Regions from separate parts of the Croceicoccus sp. YJ47 genome, predicted to be linked through region 2. Evidence: predicted binding sites of a transcription regulator. Region 2 holds the regulator's gene; the other holds the start of a gene.
The links. Region 2 encodes LexA, which represses DNA repair genes until DNA is damaged. Its sites were predicted from a motif close to GTTCCNCNCTTGTTCT; they were not measured.

Region 1 (7,256 bases), 1.3 Mb from region 2:
CGCACCCCGCCACGGGAAAGCCGGGGTGGTGGGTGCGCATGGTGGGACCGGGCAAGCCGATCGACACGGACAGGTTTCACGTGATCTGCTCCAACGTCATCGGCAGCTGCATGGGCTCGTCCGGGCCCGCCGCGCTCGCGCCGGAGGGTCGCCCGTATGCGATGCGATTTCCGGTCATCACGATCCGCGACATGGTCCGCGCGCAGGTCGCGCTGCTCGACGCGCTGGGCATCGAGACGCTGCATGCCGTCGTCGGCGGGTCGATGGGCGGGATGCAGGCGTTGAGCTGGGCCGCGAATTTCGGTGAGCGGGTGAAGGCCGCGCTCGTCATCGCGAGCACGTCGCGCCACAGCGCGCAGAACATCGCCTTTCACGAACTGGGGCGGCAGGCGATCATGGCCGATCCGCAATGGAACGGCGGCGATTATTATGCGGAGGCGAGTGCCGATCCAGGCGCCGATCCCCGCCCCGATCCCCGTAAGGTCGGGCCGGAAAGCGGGCTGGCCGTGGCGCGCATGGCGGCGCACATCACCTATCTGTCGGAGCAGGGGCTGACCGAGAAATTCGGCCGCCGGCTTCAGGACCGGGCGGCGAAGACCTTCGGTTTCGACGCGGATTTCCAGGTGGAATCCTATCTGCGGTATCAGGGGCTGGCCTTCACCGACCGGTTCGATGCCAACAGCTATCTCTACATCACCCGCGCGATGGATTATTTCGATCTGGCGGAGGAACATGGCGGGCGGTTGTCGGACGCCTTTGCCGGCACGAAGACCCGGTTCTGCCTCGTCAGCTTCGACACCGACTGGCTTTACCCGACATCGGAATCGCGGCGGATTGCCCATGCGCTGAATGCCGCGGGCGCGCCGGTCAGCTTCGTCGAATTGTCCGCCCCGTTCGGGCATGACAGCTTCCTCCTCGACGTGCCCGCGCTCGACCGGGTGGTGGGGGGCTTCCTGTGACGCGCCTGCGCCCCGATCTAGCCGTCATTGCCGATCATGTGGCGCCCGGTTCCCGCGTGCTCGACATCGGGTGCGGCGATGGCGACCTCATGGCGGCGCTGCGCGACCGGCGGGGCGTCGATGCGCGCGGGCTGGAGATCGACGCGGAGAAGGTCGCCACCTGCGTGTCGCGCGGCCTGTCGGTGGTGCAGGGGGATGCCGATGCCGATCTCGGCTTCTACGGCGACGGCAGCTTCGACTACGCCATCCTGTCGCAGACGTTGCAGACGACGCGGCGGCCCGATCTCATCCTCGACGAATTGCTGCGCATCGGGCGGCGGGCCTTCGTGTCCTTTCCCAATTTCGCGCATTGGCGGGTGCGGGCCTCGCTCATGTTCGGGGGGCGCATGCCGGTGACGCGGCTGCTCCCGGTGACATGGTACGAAACGCCCAATATCCACCATGTGACGATCGACGATTTCGCCGCGCTGGCGCGGGGCCGGGGGATGACGATCGAACGGCGCTGGTTTTTGAACGGTGACCGGCTGACGGGTGCGGCGGCGGCGAATCTGCGCGCGGAATATGCGGTTTTCCTGCTGTCGCGATGATATGCACAGGCTGTGGATTAATTTAGTGAGATAATCCGGCTGGCGCGCGCGGGGCCACCCGCCTATTTTGCGGCTATGGCAACAGAGATAACCCTGCTCCGCCCCGATGAGGGCGAAGGCGACGCGCGCACCCTTCCCAGCAATGTGGAGGCGGAGGCCGCCTTTCTCGGGGCCGTGCTCATCGACAATCGCGTGATCGAGGAATTGCCCAAGGCGCTCAGCCCGGATCATTTCTTCGAACCGCTGCACGCGCGCATTTACGAGCGGATCCTGAACCTCGTCGATCGCAAGGCGGTGGTGACGCCGGTGACGCTGAAACCCTATTTCGAGGCCGATGAAGGGCTGAAGGAAATGGGCGGCATCACCTATCTCGCCCGGCTGACGGCGGATGGGCAGGGGCTTCTGGCGCCGCAGGTCCTGGCCGAGCAGATCTACGAGCTGGCCCTCCTGCGCGAGCTGGTGAGCGTGGGGCGCACGCTGGTGACAGACGCGCTCGATACCTCGGACGATGTCGACCCGATGGGACAGATCGAGCGGGCGGAAAGCGCGCTTTATCGCGTGGCCGAGGGGGCCGCGACCGGCAACGAGACGAAGAATTTCGCCGCCGCCACGCGCCAGTCGATCAAGCTGATCGAGCAGGCGCTCAATTCCGGCGGGCACGTGTCGGGCGTGACGACCGGCCTCAACAGCGTGAACGAGAAGATCGGCGGTCTCAAGAATTCCGACCTCCTGATCCTCGCCGGGCGTCCGGGCATGGGCAAGACCTCGCTCGCCACCAACATGGCGTTCAACGCGGCCAACCGGTATCGCCGCGATCTGGCCGACGGCATTCCGGGCGAGGAATCGGTGGGCTCGCCGGTCGCGTTCTTCTCTTTGGAAATGAGCGCGGATCAGCTTGCGACCCGTATCCTCGCCGAACAATCGGGGATCAGTTCGGAAAACCTGCGCATGGGCAAGATCAGCCGCGAGGATTTCCAGGCACTCTCCCGCGCGAGCCAGGAGCTGGCCGAACTGCCCCTGTTCATCGACGATACGCCGGCGCTGACCATCGCGGCGTTGCGCGCGCGGGCGCGGCGGTTGAAGCGGCGGCACGACATCGGCTTCATCGTGGTCGACTACCTCCAATTGCTGCAAGGGTCGGGCCGGGCCAATGACAATCGCGTCAACGAGATTTCGGAAATCAGCCGGGGCCTGAAAACGCTGGCCAAGGAGCTCGACATCCCGGTCATGGCGCTGTCGCAGCTGTCCCGCGCGGTGGAGCAGCGCGAGGACAAGAAGCCGATGCTGTCCGACCTTCGCGAATCGGGTTCGATCGAGCAGGACGCCGATATCGTGCTCTTCGTCTATCGCGAGGATTACTACGTTGCGGCCAAGGAACCCAAGCGCCCCGTCGAAACCGACGACACGAAGGTGCACGAGGCGCACGCGTCCTGGGCCGCGGAAATGGAGCGGGTCTATGGCCTTGCCGAGCTGATCGTGGCGAAGCAGCGCCACGGTTCCACCGGCAAGGTGCGCATGCGGTTCGAGCCGCGCATCACCCGCTTCTCCGATCTGGCCGAGGACAGCTACGCCGCCGACTACGACTGAGCCTCGCGCTATGGCCCGATGTTGTAGCCGGCGGCTGACCGTGTAATCGGCGACGGCGACGAGGAACCACGACAGGTTCCAGCGGATCCGCGTCCACAGCCCGTCACGCGCGCGCAGCCAGGCGCGGTCGATCTCCTGCGACGCGGCAAGATGCGCGCCGACGAATTCGCGCATCCGGTCGGCAAGGACGGAATCCTCGATCCGCAACATGATCTCGAGATTGAGATAGAGGCTGCGCATGTCGAAATTCGCGCTCCCGAAATAGACCGCATCGTCGAGCACGATCAGCTTCGTGTGCATCTTGCACGGCATGAATTCCCACACCCGCGCCCCGCGTTTCAGGAGGTCGTGATAGAGCGAGCGCGTCGCCCCGATGGTGGCGTCATTGTCGGATTTCCCGGCCATCACCAGCCGCGTATCCCCCTTGCCCGCGATGCCGCCGATGCGTTTCATCAACCGCCGCGAGGGTGAGAAATACGCCATCATCATGTCGAGCCGGTCGCCGCTGCGCAAATCCTGCCCGACGCGGTGCGCCCATGACGACATGCCCCGCGTCGGCCCCCCGATCAGCAATTGCACCGCCCCGTCGCCCGGATTCCAGTGCCGCACGGCCCGGCGAACGTCGCGCCATCGCGTCCCGCTATCCGCGACGAGCGCGATCAGCCGGTCGTACCAGTCGATCAGCGAGGCCACGGCCGATCCGCGCACAGTCACGCCCATGTCGTTCCACCCGTTCATCGCGGGCGGCGCAAAATAATCGTCCGATATGTTAAAGCCGCCGATCATGGCGATGGCATCGTCCGCGATCGCCATCTTCTGATGATTGCGGATGAGATAGCGTTGCGACCATTTCGTCCCGAACCGCCCGTGCCATCCGCCGGCCTCGGTCAACGGGGCGAGGAATTCGTCGCTGGCGTCCGCGCCGAACCCGTCCAGCAGGAGCTGCACCGCGACCCCGCGCCGCGCCGCGGCGGTGAGCGCATCGCGCACCCGGTGCGACACGTCATCCTCGGCAAAGATGTAGAAACACAGGCGCAGCGTGCGGCTCGCCCCCGCAATCAGGTCGAGCAGCGCGTCGAGACGGTCCTTTCCCGCAGGGTAGAAGGCGAGGCTATGCCCCTGCGCCTCGCATGCGAAGGGCGCCGGATCGCGATAGGCGCCAGCGTGATCGGAGAGCGTCGTATCGTCCGGCCCGTTCCCGTAATCTGGCGTATCGGTCATGATCCTGCCTGTCGCAGCTTGTGCGGGGGAGGGCAAGAGGGCGGGCCGATCGGCGGTTCCCGTTGACTCCGCGCCTGTGGATAGGTAAGCACCGCGCTTTCCCGACACCCTGATTACGGAGTGCCCCATGGCGCGCGTTACCGTCGAAGATTGCGTCGACAAGATCCCCAACCGTTTCGACCTGGTCCTGCTGGCCGCTCAGCGTGCGCGCGAGATCTCGAGCGGTGCGGAACTCACCGTCGACCGCGACCGGGACAAGAACCCGGTCGTCGCCCTTCGCGAAATCGCGGAGCAGACGGTGAAGCCGAAGCACCTGAAGGAAACGGTGATCACCGGGTTGCAGAAGGTCGCGGTCGAGGAAGACGACGAGATCGACGAGATCGGTTCGCTGTCCCGTTCGGCGGAGGCGCTTCGCCTGACCGCGGCGGCACCGACGCGCAACACCTCGATCGGGTCCGATTACGACGGCTGATCGCCTGGTCATCCTGAATTTGAAGAGGCCCGCCCGTCATTGCGACGGGCGGGCCTTTTTCATGCGCCGCGTCCGGTGGTCCCCTGCAATTCGTCGATGCGTTTCGACGCCTCGGCCTTGCTGAGCGAGGTGTCGTAGGCTTCGGGCTTGCCGGCCTCTTCGCTCAATGTCTTGAGATAGCTGGCCTGCGCGCCGGTCATCGCCTCATCGCCGGTGACCCAGTTTTCGGGGTCTTTCTCGGCATTGGACACGGGGTCGGACTTGGGGTGTTCGGTGGGATTGGGGGCTGTCATGGCCATGGTCTCCTTTACCGGATCCAACGGCGTGGTTCGCTCTTTGTTCCGCACACGCGGTGCCCCTTGAAAAGAAAACGCCCCGGCGCGCAGGGCGGCCGGGGCGTTCGTCTTTCAGTCTTTGCCGACGGGATCAGGCGCCCTGCGGTGCCGCCCCGCCGTCCAGCCTGCGGCCGGCCTTCGGAACGCCGACGCCGCCGACGGACACGGGCCGTTTCGGGCCGGTGGGCGTGTCGGGCCGGTCGATCTTTCCATCGGCCAGCAGTTTCGTGATCTCGTCACCGGTGAGCGTTTCGTATTCGAGCATCGCCTGTGCGAGGAGGTGCAGCTTGTCCTCCTGCGTGCGCAGGCATTCGTCCGCCGCCTTGTGCGCCTTTTCGACGAGCTCGCGAATCTCGCTGTCGATCAGCTTGTTCGTCTCGTCCGATGCCATGGTGCGGCTCGTCTGCCCCATGCCGAGATAGCCTTCCTGGCTCTGCTCGTACTGAAGCGGGCCGAGCTTGTCCGACATGCCCCATTTGGTGACCATGTTGCGGGCAAGGTCGGTGGCATATTGAATGTCCGACGACGCGCCCGACGACACCTTGTCATAGCCGAAGATGATTTCCTCGGCCACGCGCCCGCCCATCGCGACGGCGAGGTTCGCGTGCATCTTGTCCCGGTGGTAGGAATAGCTGTCGCGTTCGGGCAGGCGCATCACCATGCCGAGCGCGCGACCGCGCGGGATGATCGTCGCCTTGTGGATCGGGTCGGACGCCGGCTCGTTGATCGACACCAGCGCGTGGCCCGCCTCGTGATAGGCGGTCATCTTCTTCTCGTCCTCGGTCATGACCATGGAGCGGCGCTCCGCCCCCATCATGACCTTGTCCTTGGCGTCCTCGAATTCCTGCATCGCGACGAGGCGCTTGTTCCGCCGCGCGGCGAGCAAGGCGGCCTCGTTCACCAGATTGGCGAGGTCGGCCCCCGAAAATCCGGGCGTGCCGCGCGCGATGGTGCGGCCATTGACGTCGGGCGCCAGCGGCACTTTCTTCATATGCACATCGAGGATCTTCTCGCGCCCCTCGATATCGGGGACGGGCACGACCACCTGCCGGTCGAAACGGCCGGGGCGCAGCAATGCGGGGTCGAGCACGTCGGGTCGGTTGGTCGCGGCGATGATGATGATGCCTTCGTTCGCCTCGAACCCGTCCATCTCGACGAGCAGCTGGTTCAGCGTCTGCTCCCGCTCGTCATTCGAATTGCCGAGGCCATTGCCGCGCGAACGGCCGACCGCGTCGATTTCGTCGATGAACAGGATACAGGGGGCGTTCTTCTTCGCCTGTTCGAACATGTCGCGCACGCGGGACGCGCCGACGCCGACGAACATCTCGACGAAATCGGAACCCGAAATGGTGAAGAACGGCACGCCCGCCTCACCCGCGATCGCGCGGGCCAGCAGCGTCTTGCCGGTGCCGGGGCTGCCGACGAGCAGGGCGCCCTTGGGAATCTGGCCGCCCAGCTTGGAAAAGCGCGACGGATCCTTGAGGAATTCGACGATCTCTTCCAGCTCCTCGCGCGCTTCGTCGATGCCCGCGACATCGGCAAAGGTCACCTTGCCCGATTTTTCGGTCAGCATCTTGGCCTTGGACTTGCCAAAACCCATTGCCCCGCCAGCGCCGCCGCCCTTCTGCACCTGGCGCAGGGCGAAAAACGCAATGCCGAGGATGAGCAGGAAGGGCAGGAGATTGATCAGGATCGCGGCCAGCAGGCTGCCTTCCTCGCGCGGTACGGCGGAATATTCGACGTCGTTCGCCTCCAGCAGATCGGTCAGCGAGCTGTCGCTGGCGACGGGCACCGTGCTGAACGCCTGATCGTTTTCAAGCATGCCCGTGATCCGGTCGGTGCCGATCTGTACCTCGCGCACATCGCCGGCGGCGACGCGGTCGCGGAAATCGGAATAGCGGATCTGCGTGCCCGGCGTTTCATTGCCGGGGCCGAACATCGACACGATGAGCAGCAGGGCCAAGAAAATCCCGCCCCAGATCATCAGGCTTTTCACCCAAGGGTTGCCCCCGCCGCCATTGTCGCCGTTTCCGGGCTGGTCTTGATTATTCATGATTCAGGAAATCCCGTCCTTTCGCCCCTGTAATGTAGGCGC
Region 2 (7,256 bases):
CCTGCGGGCGCAGCCGCCGTTATGGTCCATCCTTCTCTTTGCCGCGGGGTTTTTCTGGTGTGCGCTGTGGTCGGGGGGCATCCGATTGTACGGGTTGATTCCGATGGGCACGGGCGTCGTCATGCTGGCGATGCAGCCCGCGCCCGATCTCATGATCGCGGCGGAAGGCCGGCATGTCGCCATCGCGGACGAGGGCGGACGGATCTACCTGTTACGCGACCGCGCCGGGTTTACGCGCGATGCGCTGCTCGAACAGGCGGGTGTCGATCCGGACGTCGGCAACTACGCCAAGCTCAGGGATATTCCCGGGGCGGAATGCAACCGGGCCTTTTGCCGGTTCGAAATGCGACAACGGCGCATCATGGTGTCGCAGCGCCGGGCGACCGTCGATTACAGGGCGATGGTCACGGCATGTGCGGACAGCGATATCGTGATCGCCGAATGGAAACTGCCCGGCGCATGCAGGCCGCGCATCTTGAAGGCGGATCGTGCCCTGCTTACGCGCAGGGGCGGCATGACCTACGATTTCGAGAGCGGGGCGATCGCCTATGCCCGAAATCCTCGCGATGGGCATGGGTGGCGCCGGAGCGGGGCAGCGGCACAGGCGATGAAATGACGCAGGCGCCTTTCTCGGCTTAACGACTTCCTCTTAGTGATACCGCCGCAGGAGCCCGGCAAGGCGCCCTTGCACCTGCACATCGCGAGCGTCGTAAACCTGCGCCTCATACGCTGCGTTTGCAGGATCAAGCCTGACCTTTCCGGCATCGCGGTGCAGATATTTCAATGTCGCTTCCACACCATGCACAAGTGCGACGATAATCTCCCCATCGCGCGCCTCTTCGGTGCGGCGGACAAGCGCGAAATCGCCATCGAAGATCCCGGCCTCGATCATGGAATCGCCCGACACTTCGAGCGCATAATGCTCACCCGCACCGAGCAATGCGGCCGGCACGGGCAGCATCTGCTGATCCTCCAGCGCCTCGATCGGCATGCCGGCGGCAATCCGGCCATGCAGCGGGATCTCGACGACATCATTCGCGGGTGCAGGCGTGCCACCCTTGCGGTTCAGGGATACGACGGTTCCAGGCTCTTCCTTCGAGGCGGCGCCGGCACGATCGGTCTGGCGTATCACCTCGAGTGCGCGGGCGCGGTTGGGGAGGCGGCGGATGAAGCCACGCTCTTCCAATGCGGAAATGAGCCGATGCACACCCGATTTCGACTTCAGGTCGATGGCGTCCTTCATCTCCTCAAATGAGGGGGAGATCCCGGTTTCGTCGAGCCGATCCTGAATAAACACCAGCAATTCATGCTGCTTGCGCGTGAGCATTGGTTCGTTCCTCCTGTTCTACGAAATCAATCCGTGAACGAATAAGGAACAGTTAGGCAACAAACGGAACGCCGTCAATCGCCCTTCTAACCATATAGGCGAAAAATAGACACTTCGGCTCCATTTTGGATGCTTTTTGCGTGTGCCGGACGAATGATCAACGCATCCGCCATGGCCAAGGGAGCGATCGCGCCACTATCCTGGAGCCGCAGCGGTTCGGCCGCGCCGTCGCGAATGCGCGCGCGAATGAATTCCGCTCTTTTCCCCGTCGGTCCGAGCGAACCGCGTATCGGCATCACCTGCCGGGTGGGGAGGGGGGCGGTGCAGCCATTCATCGCGCGGATCAGGGGCAGGGCAAACAGAAACGCCGTGACGAAGCAGGAAACCGGATTGCCCGGCAGGCCGAGGACGATCTGCCGTTCCCGGCGTGCGACCATCACCGGCTTGCCCGGCTTCATCGCCACGCGCCAGAATGCGAGTTCCGCACCGATCGATTCCAGCGTCGGCCGGATCAGATCGTGATCCCCGACCGATGCGCCCCCGCTGGTAATCACCAGATCGGCATCGTCCGCCGCTCCGAACGCGGTGATGAGCGCCTCGCGCTCGTCCCCAATGGGTCCGCGGCGCGTCACATCGCAGGGCAGTTCGCCACACATCGCGGCCAGCATCGGCCCGTTGCTGGCCGGCAAATCACCCGGACCGAGCGGTTCGCCCGGCGCGCGCAATTCATCGCCGCAATCGATGATGGTCACGCGCGGGCGGCGGCGCACCGGCACCGTGCCATGCCCCCCGCCAATCGCGAGCGCGAGCGCGGCCGGGCTCAACCGCGCGCCAGCGTCCAGAAGAACCGCATCTTCCGTAAAATCCAGCCCGCGCGGCCGGATATGGCGGGCAAGCGGATCGGGCGGCGTTCCTTCGAAATGCAGCGTATCACCATCGCGGCGGCATTCTTCCTGCACCAGCACCGCATCCGCGCCCGGCGGGACGATGGCGCCGGTCGAAATGCGCACCGCATGGCCCGCGTCGATGTCGCCGGCAAAGGGATGGCTTACCGCGCTTTCCCCGATAATGGTCCACGGGCCGGGCATGTCGGCGGCTCGCACCGCCCACCCGTCCATCGCCGAAAGCGGGTCCGACGGCTGTGTCCTTTGCGCAAGGAGCGGGGCGGCGAGATAGCGCCCGGCGGCGGCCTCGACGGCAATCGTCTCGCCCTGTGTCGGCGCGGCCATGGCGAGGAGCCTTCGCTGCGCCTCTTCGAGGTCGAGCAACGGCATCACGGTTCGAAATCCTCGAACCCTTCGGCTCGCCAGCGACCCGATTTGCCGCCATCCTTCGCGATCAGCCGGACCGCGTCGATGACCATGCCCTTGTCGATGGCCTTTGCCATGTCGTAGATTGTCATCAATGCGACACAGCATGCTGTAATCGCTTCCATTTCAATGCCGGTTTTCGCAAAGATGGAGGCCGTTGCCGTCACGCGCAGGGCATCGCTTTCCCATGCGAAATCGACCTGCACGGAATCAAGGCCGAGCGGATGACACAGCGGGATAAGGTCGCCCGTGCGTTTTGCCGCCATGATGCCCGCGATCCGCGCGGTGGCAAGCACATCGCCCTTCTTGACCGTGCCTTGCCGGATCGCATCGCGCGCCTCTGCCGACATGACGATCCGGCCCGATGCGGTTGCAACCCGGCGGGTCACCGGCTTGGCGCCGACATCGACCATGCGGGCATTGCCCTCGGCATCGAGATGGGTGAGCCCGCTCATCCGTGGAGCAGGCGCCGGGTCGCACCCTCCACGTCGTCTTGCCGCATGAGGCTTTCGCCGACGAGGAAACAGCGCACGCCGCTCTGCGCGAGACGCTCGCAATCGGCGTGGGTCGCGATGCCGCTTTCCCCGACGAGCAACGCATCGGCCGGGGCGAGGGCAGCCAGTCGTTCGGTCACGCCAAGATCGGTCACAAAACTGCGCAGATCGCGATTGTTCACGCCCAACAATCGCGAGCGCAGCCGCAGCGCGCGCTCCATCTCGTCCTCGTCATGCACCTCGATCAGGACATCCATGCCGCGTTCGAGGGCGGCGGCCTCGATCTCCGCCATCTGCCCGTCGTCGAGCGCGGCGACGATGATCAGGATCGCATCGGCCCCCATGGCCCGCGCCTCTGCCACCTGCCACGGATCGACCATGAAATCCTTGCGCAGCACGGGGAGGGAGCAGGCCTGCCGCGCAGCAACGAGATAGTCGGCGTGCCCCTGAAAATAGGTTTCGTCGGTCAGCACGGACAGACAGCTCGCGCCCCCGGCGGCATAATCGCGCGCATGGGATTCGGGGTCGAAATCCTGTCTTATCAAGCCCTTGGACGGGGAAGCGCGTTTGATTTCGGCGATGAGGCCGAACCCGTCGCGCGCCGCTTCGCGCAGACGGCTTTCGAAGCCGCGCACAGGTTCCCGCCCCCGCGCCGCGAGGTCGAGCGCATCGATCGCGCTTTCCTTCTTGCGCTGGGCAAGCTGCGCCCGGGTATTATCGCAGATTTCGATGAGCTTGTTCGTCATTTGACCGTGTCGATCCAGCAATTGAGGAGCGCGTTCGCCAGCCCCTTGTCGATGGTTTCGCCCGCTTCCTCCGCCCCTGCGCCGAGGTCGCCGACCATGCCCGCAATCCACAAAGCGGCGCCAGCGTTCAGCACGACCGCATCGCGATAGGCGCCCTTTTCGCCCATGACCAGCCGCCGGAGCGCGTCGGCGTTATACACCGCATCGCCGCCGCGAATGGCATCGAGCGGATGGGTCGGCAGGCCGGCATCGGCAGGCGTCAGCGTGTCCGGCACATCCATGCCGATCGTCGCAACCCGGCTCGGCCCGGCGATCGACAATTCGTCGAGCCCCTCCATCCCCGAAACGATCAGCGCACGCTCCGTGCCGAGCAGGCGCATCGCATCGGCATAGGTGGGCACGAATTCCGGCCGCGCGACGCCGATCAATTGCCGCCGCACGCCCGCCGGATTGGCGAGCGGACCGATGAGGTTGAAGATCGTGCGGCGGCCCAGTTCGCGGCGAATGGGGGCAATCCGGGCGAGCGCGGGATGGTGGGCCTGCGCAAACAGGAACGCGATGCCGAGGTCGGGCAGCGTGGCTTCGGCGCGGTGCCCCGCCCGCGCGAGGTCGAGGCCCAATGTTTCCAGCGTATCGGCACCGCCCGCCTTGCTCGACGCGGCGCGGTTGCCATGTTTCGCCACCGGCACACCCGCCGCCGCCACGACCAGCGCCACCGCCGTCGACACGTTCAGGCTGTGTTGCCCATCGCCGCCGGTGCCGCAAACGTCGATGGCCCCCTCGACCGCGGCGACCGGCAGCATCCGTTCGCGCATGGCGGTGGCGGCGCCCGCGATTTCCTCCGCCGTTTCGCCCCGCTCGGCCAGCATGACGAGCGTGTCGGCAATGTCGGTGTCCGGCATCAACCCGTCGAGCATCCGCCCGAACAGTTCACTCGTTTCGAGGAGCGAGAGCGTCATCCCGTCACCCTTGCCGGCACGGTCGCCGCAATGCCGCACATGCGCAGGAAATTAGCGAGCAGGGCATGGCCGTTTTCGGTCGCGATGCTTTCGGGATGAAACTGCACGCCATGGATGGGCAGGTCGCGGTGGCGAAATCCCATCGCGTGGATGCCGTCCTGTTCGGGCCGCGGGGTCCATGCGTTCACGACGAGGCAGTCCGGCACGTCCTCCACCACGAGGCTGTGGTAACGGGTCGCGATGAAGGGCGAGGGCAGCCCGGCAAAGACGCCGTCCGCGTGATGCGTCACCGGCGATGTCTTGCCATGCATCAAGCCGCCGCGCACCACCGTGCCGCCGAAATGCTGACCGATCGCCTGATGGCCGAGGCACACGCCGAGCAGCGGGCGCCCCGCATCGGCGCATGCCGCGACGAGATCGAGGCTCACCCCCGCCTCGTTCGGGGTGCACGGGCCGGGGGAGAGGAGGAAGCCGGACGCCCCGCTTGCCATCGCACCGGCGGCGGTGATGGCGTCGTTGCGCACGACCTCGACCTCGCCGCCCATCTCCATCAAATAATGGACGAGGTTCCAGGTGAAGCTGTCGTAATTGTCGATGACGAGGATCATGGCTCTGCCTTTGCGGAGTTGCGCACTGCGATCAAGGGGCCAAGCGGCGGGGCGGCATCCATTCGTTCGCCCGCAGGGTCCCACAATCCCGAAACCGCCCCATCGAGATAGAGCGCATCGGGTGTTTTTGCGACATCGCGAAAGAACCGGGCGAAGCGGTAGAAGGACACCATGTCGTCGCTGATCACGAAATGGGCGTTTCCGTCCGCATCGACGCCCACACCGTTGCGAAAGTGGCGGGAGGGTCCGTTTTCGCTGAAATCCGGATGCAGCTTGCCGGCGATCACCAGCATCGGCCCCGATTGCGTGGCGATCCGCGGCCTGGGGCTGCGCGCCGCATAATCCGCCGTGGTCGCCACGTGCCATCCCGCATCGTCGGCATAGAACACGCCATTGGGAGCCATGTGAAAATTGCCCGGCCCCGCATTGCGGTTGAGCGGGACGCGCTCCTCGCCATCGGTGACGAAAAGGCCGATGGGGCGCAGATCCTCGCCATACATGCCCGCATTCATGGCAAAGGCGATCGTGCCCGCCACATCGCCCAGAAGATCGCGCAGCGCCCCGAACCGTTCGAGCGGACGGCCATCCGCGCCGTCGAGATAGAGCGCAATTTCGTGCCGTTCGGGATCGGCGATGCAATGGGTGAAGCGCTGGCCCTCGAACCGTTCGGTCCGGCATGGGGGTGCGGTCTGTTCGGGTGCGTCCTGCCCCCCGCATGCGGACAGCGCGATCAGGACCGTGACAATGCCGAGCCTTGCGGCGGTCACTGCCCGTAGTCCGGCTCTCCCGCCATGCGGACCGCTTCGCGCGCCGCGGCGAACAGCGCGCCCGATTTCGCCTCGCATTCGCGCTGTTCGGCGGCGGGGTCGCTGTCGGCGACAATGCCGGCGCCGGCCTGCACGTGCATGGTCCCGTCCTTCACCACGGCGGTGCGCAGCACGATGCAGCTGTCGACCGAGCCATCCGGCGCGAAATAGCCGACCCCGCCCGCATAGGCGCCGCGCGTTTCCGGCTCCAGCTCCGCGATGATCTGACACGCGCGGACCTTGGGCGCACCGCTTACCGTGCCGGCCGGAAACCCCGCGAACAGCGCATCGACCGCGTCGTGCCTTGCATCCAGCCTGCCGACCACGTTCGATACGATATGCATCACGTGGGAGTAATTCTCGACCGCGTAGCTGTCGGTCACCTCCACCGTTCCGGCTCGCGCCACGCGGCCCACGTCGTTGCGCCCGAGGTCGAGCAGCATGAGATGCTCGGCCCGTTCTTTCGGATCGGCGAGCAGTTCGGCGCGGTTGGCGGCATCGCGCTGCGGCGTGTCGCCGCGCGGGCGGGTTCCGGCAATCCTAGGATCGTGACCTCGCCGTCGCGGACCCGCACGAGGATTTCCGGGCTGGACCCGGTAAGCGCAAAGCCGGGAAGGTCGAGGAAATAGAGAAAGGGCGAGGGGTTGATCCGCCGCAATGCGCGATAGAGCGCCAGCGGCGGCAGTTCGAACGGCGTCGTGAAACGCTGCGCCAGAACGACCTGAAAAATATCGCCGGCGGTGATGTACTCCTTCGCCCGGAGCGCCATGTCCCGATAGGTTTCGGCGGGCACGCAGGGCGTCGCCGCGATCTCGGGATGGAACGGCTCGGCATCGCTGCGGGGAAGGCGGGCACCTGCAAGCCGTGCTAGGCAGGTTTCCACCCGTTCCACCGCGACGGCGACGGCATCGTCCGCCGCATCGCCTGCCCACACCGGCGCGATGCAGAACACCGCATCCATCAAGCTGTCGAACACGAGCAGGACCGTCGGCCGCACGAACAGCAT

Region 1: JD971_RS06045 (DUF3072 domain-containing protein) is a predicted target of LexA. The motif match lies at 5,154-5,169, and genes of this name have one in related genera.

The regions. Positions count from the first base shown of each region.
Region 1 covers NZ_CP067087.1:1,232,269-1,239,524, reverse strand. Annotated here, with positions in the region: gene JD971_RS06080 (homoserine O-acetyltransferase) at 1-959, shown strand, start outside; gene metW (methionine biosynthesis protein MetW) at 956-1,546, shown strand; gene JD971_RS06070 (replicative DNA helicase) at 1,622-3,133, shown strand; partial or broken gene JD971_RS17085 (phospholipase D-like domain-containing protein) at 3,359-3,577, opposite strand; gene JD971_RS06060 (hypothetical protein) at 3,576-3,890, shown strand; partial or broken gene JD971_RS17080 (phospholipase D-like domain-containing protein) at 3,926-4,354, opposite strand; gene rpoZ (DNA-directed RNA polymerase subunit omega) at 4,482-4,826, shown strand; gene JD971_RS06045 (DUF3072 domain-containing protein) at 4,886-5,119, opposite strand; gene ftsH (ATP-dependent zinc metalloprotease FtsH) at 5,253-7,214, opposite strand.
Region 2 covers NZ_CP067087.1:2,555,829-2,563,084, forward strand. Annotated here, with positions in the region: gene JD971_RS12455 (ComEC/Rec2 family competence protein) at 1-616, shown strand, start outside; gene lexA (transcriptional repressor LexA) at 650-1,327, opposite strand; gene JD971_RS12465 (molybdopterin molybdotransferase MoeA) at 1,414-2,601, opposite strand; gene moaC (cyclic pyranopterin monophosphate synthase MoaC) at 2,601-3,092, opposite strand; gene trpC (indole-3-glycerol phosphate synthase TrpC) at 3,089-3,877, opposite strand; gene trpD (anthranilate phosphoribosyltransferase) at 3,874-4,836, opposite strand; gene JD971_RS12485 (aminodeoxychorismate/anthranilate synthase component II) at 4,833-5,444, opposite strand; gene JD971_RS12490 (phosphodiester glycosidase family protein) at 5,441-6,211, opposite strand; partial or broken gene JD971_RS12495 (anthranilate synthase component I family protein) at 6,208-7,256, opposite strand, start outside.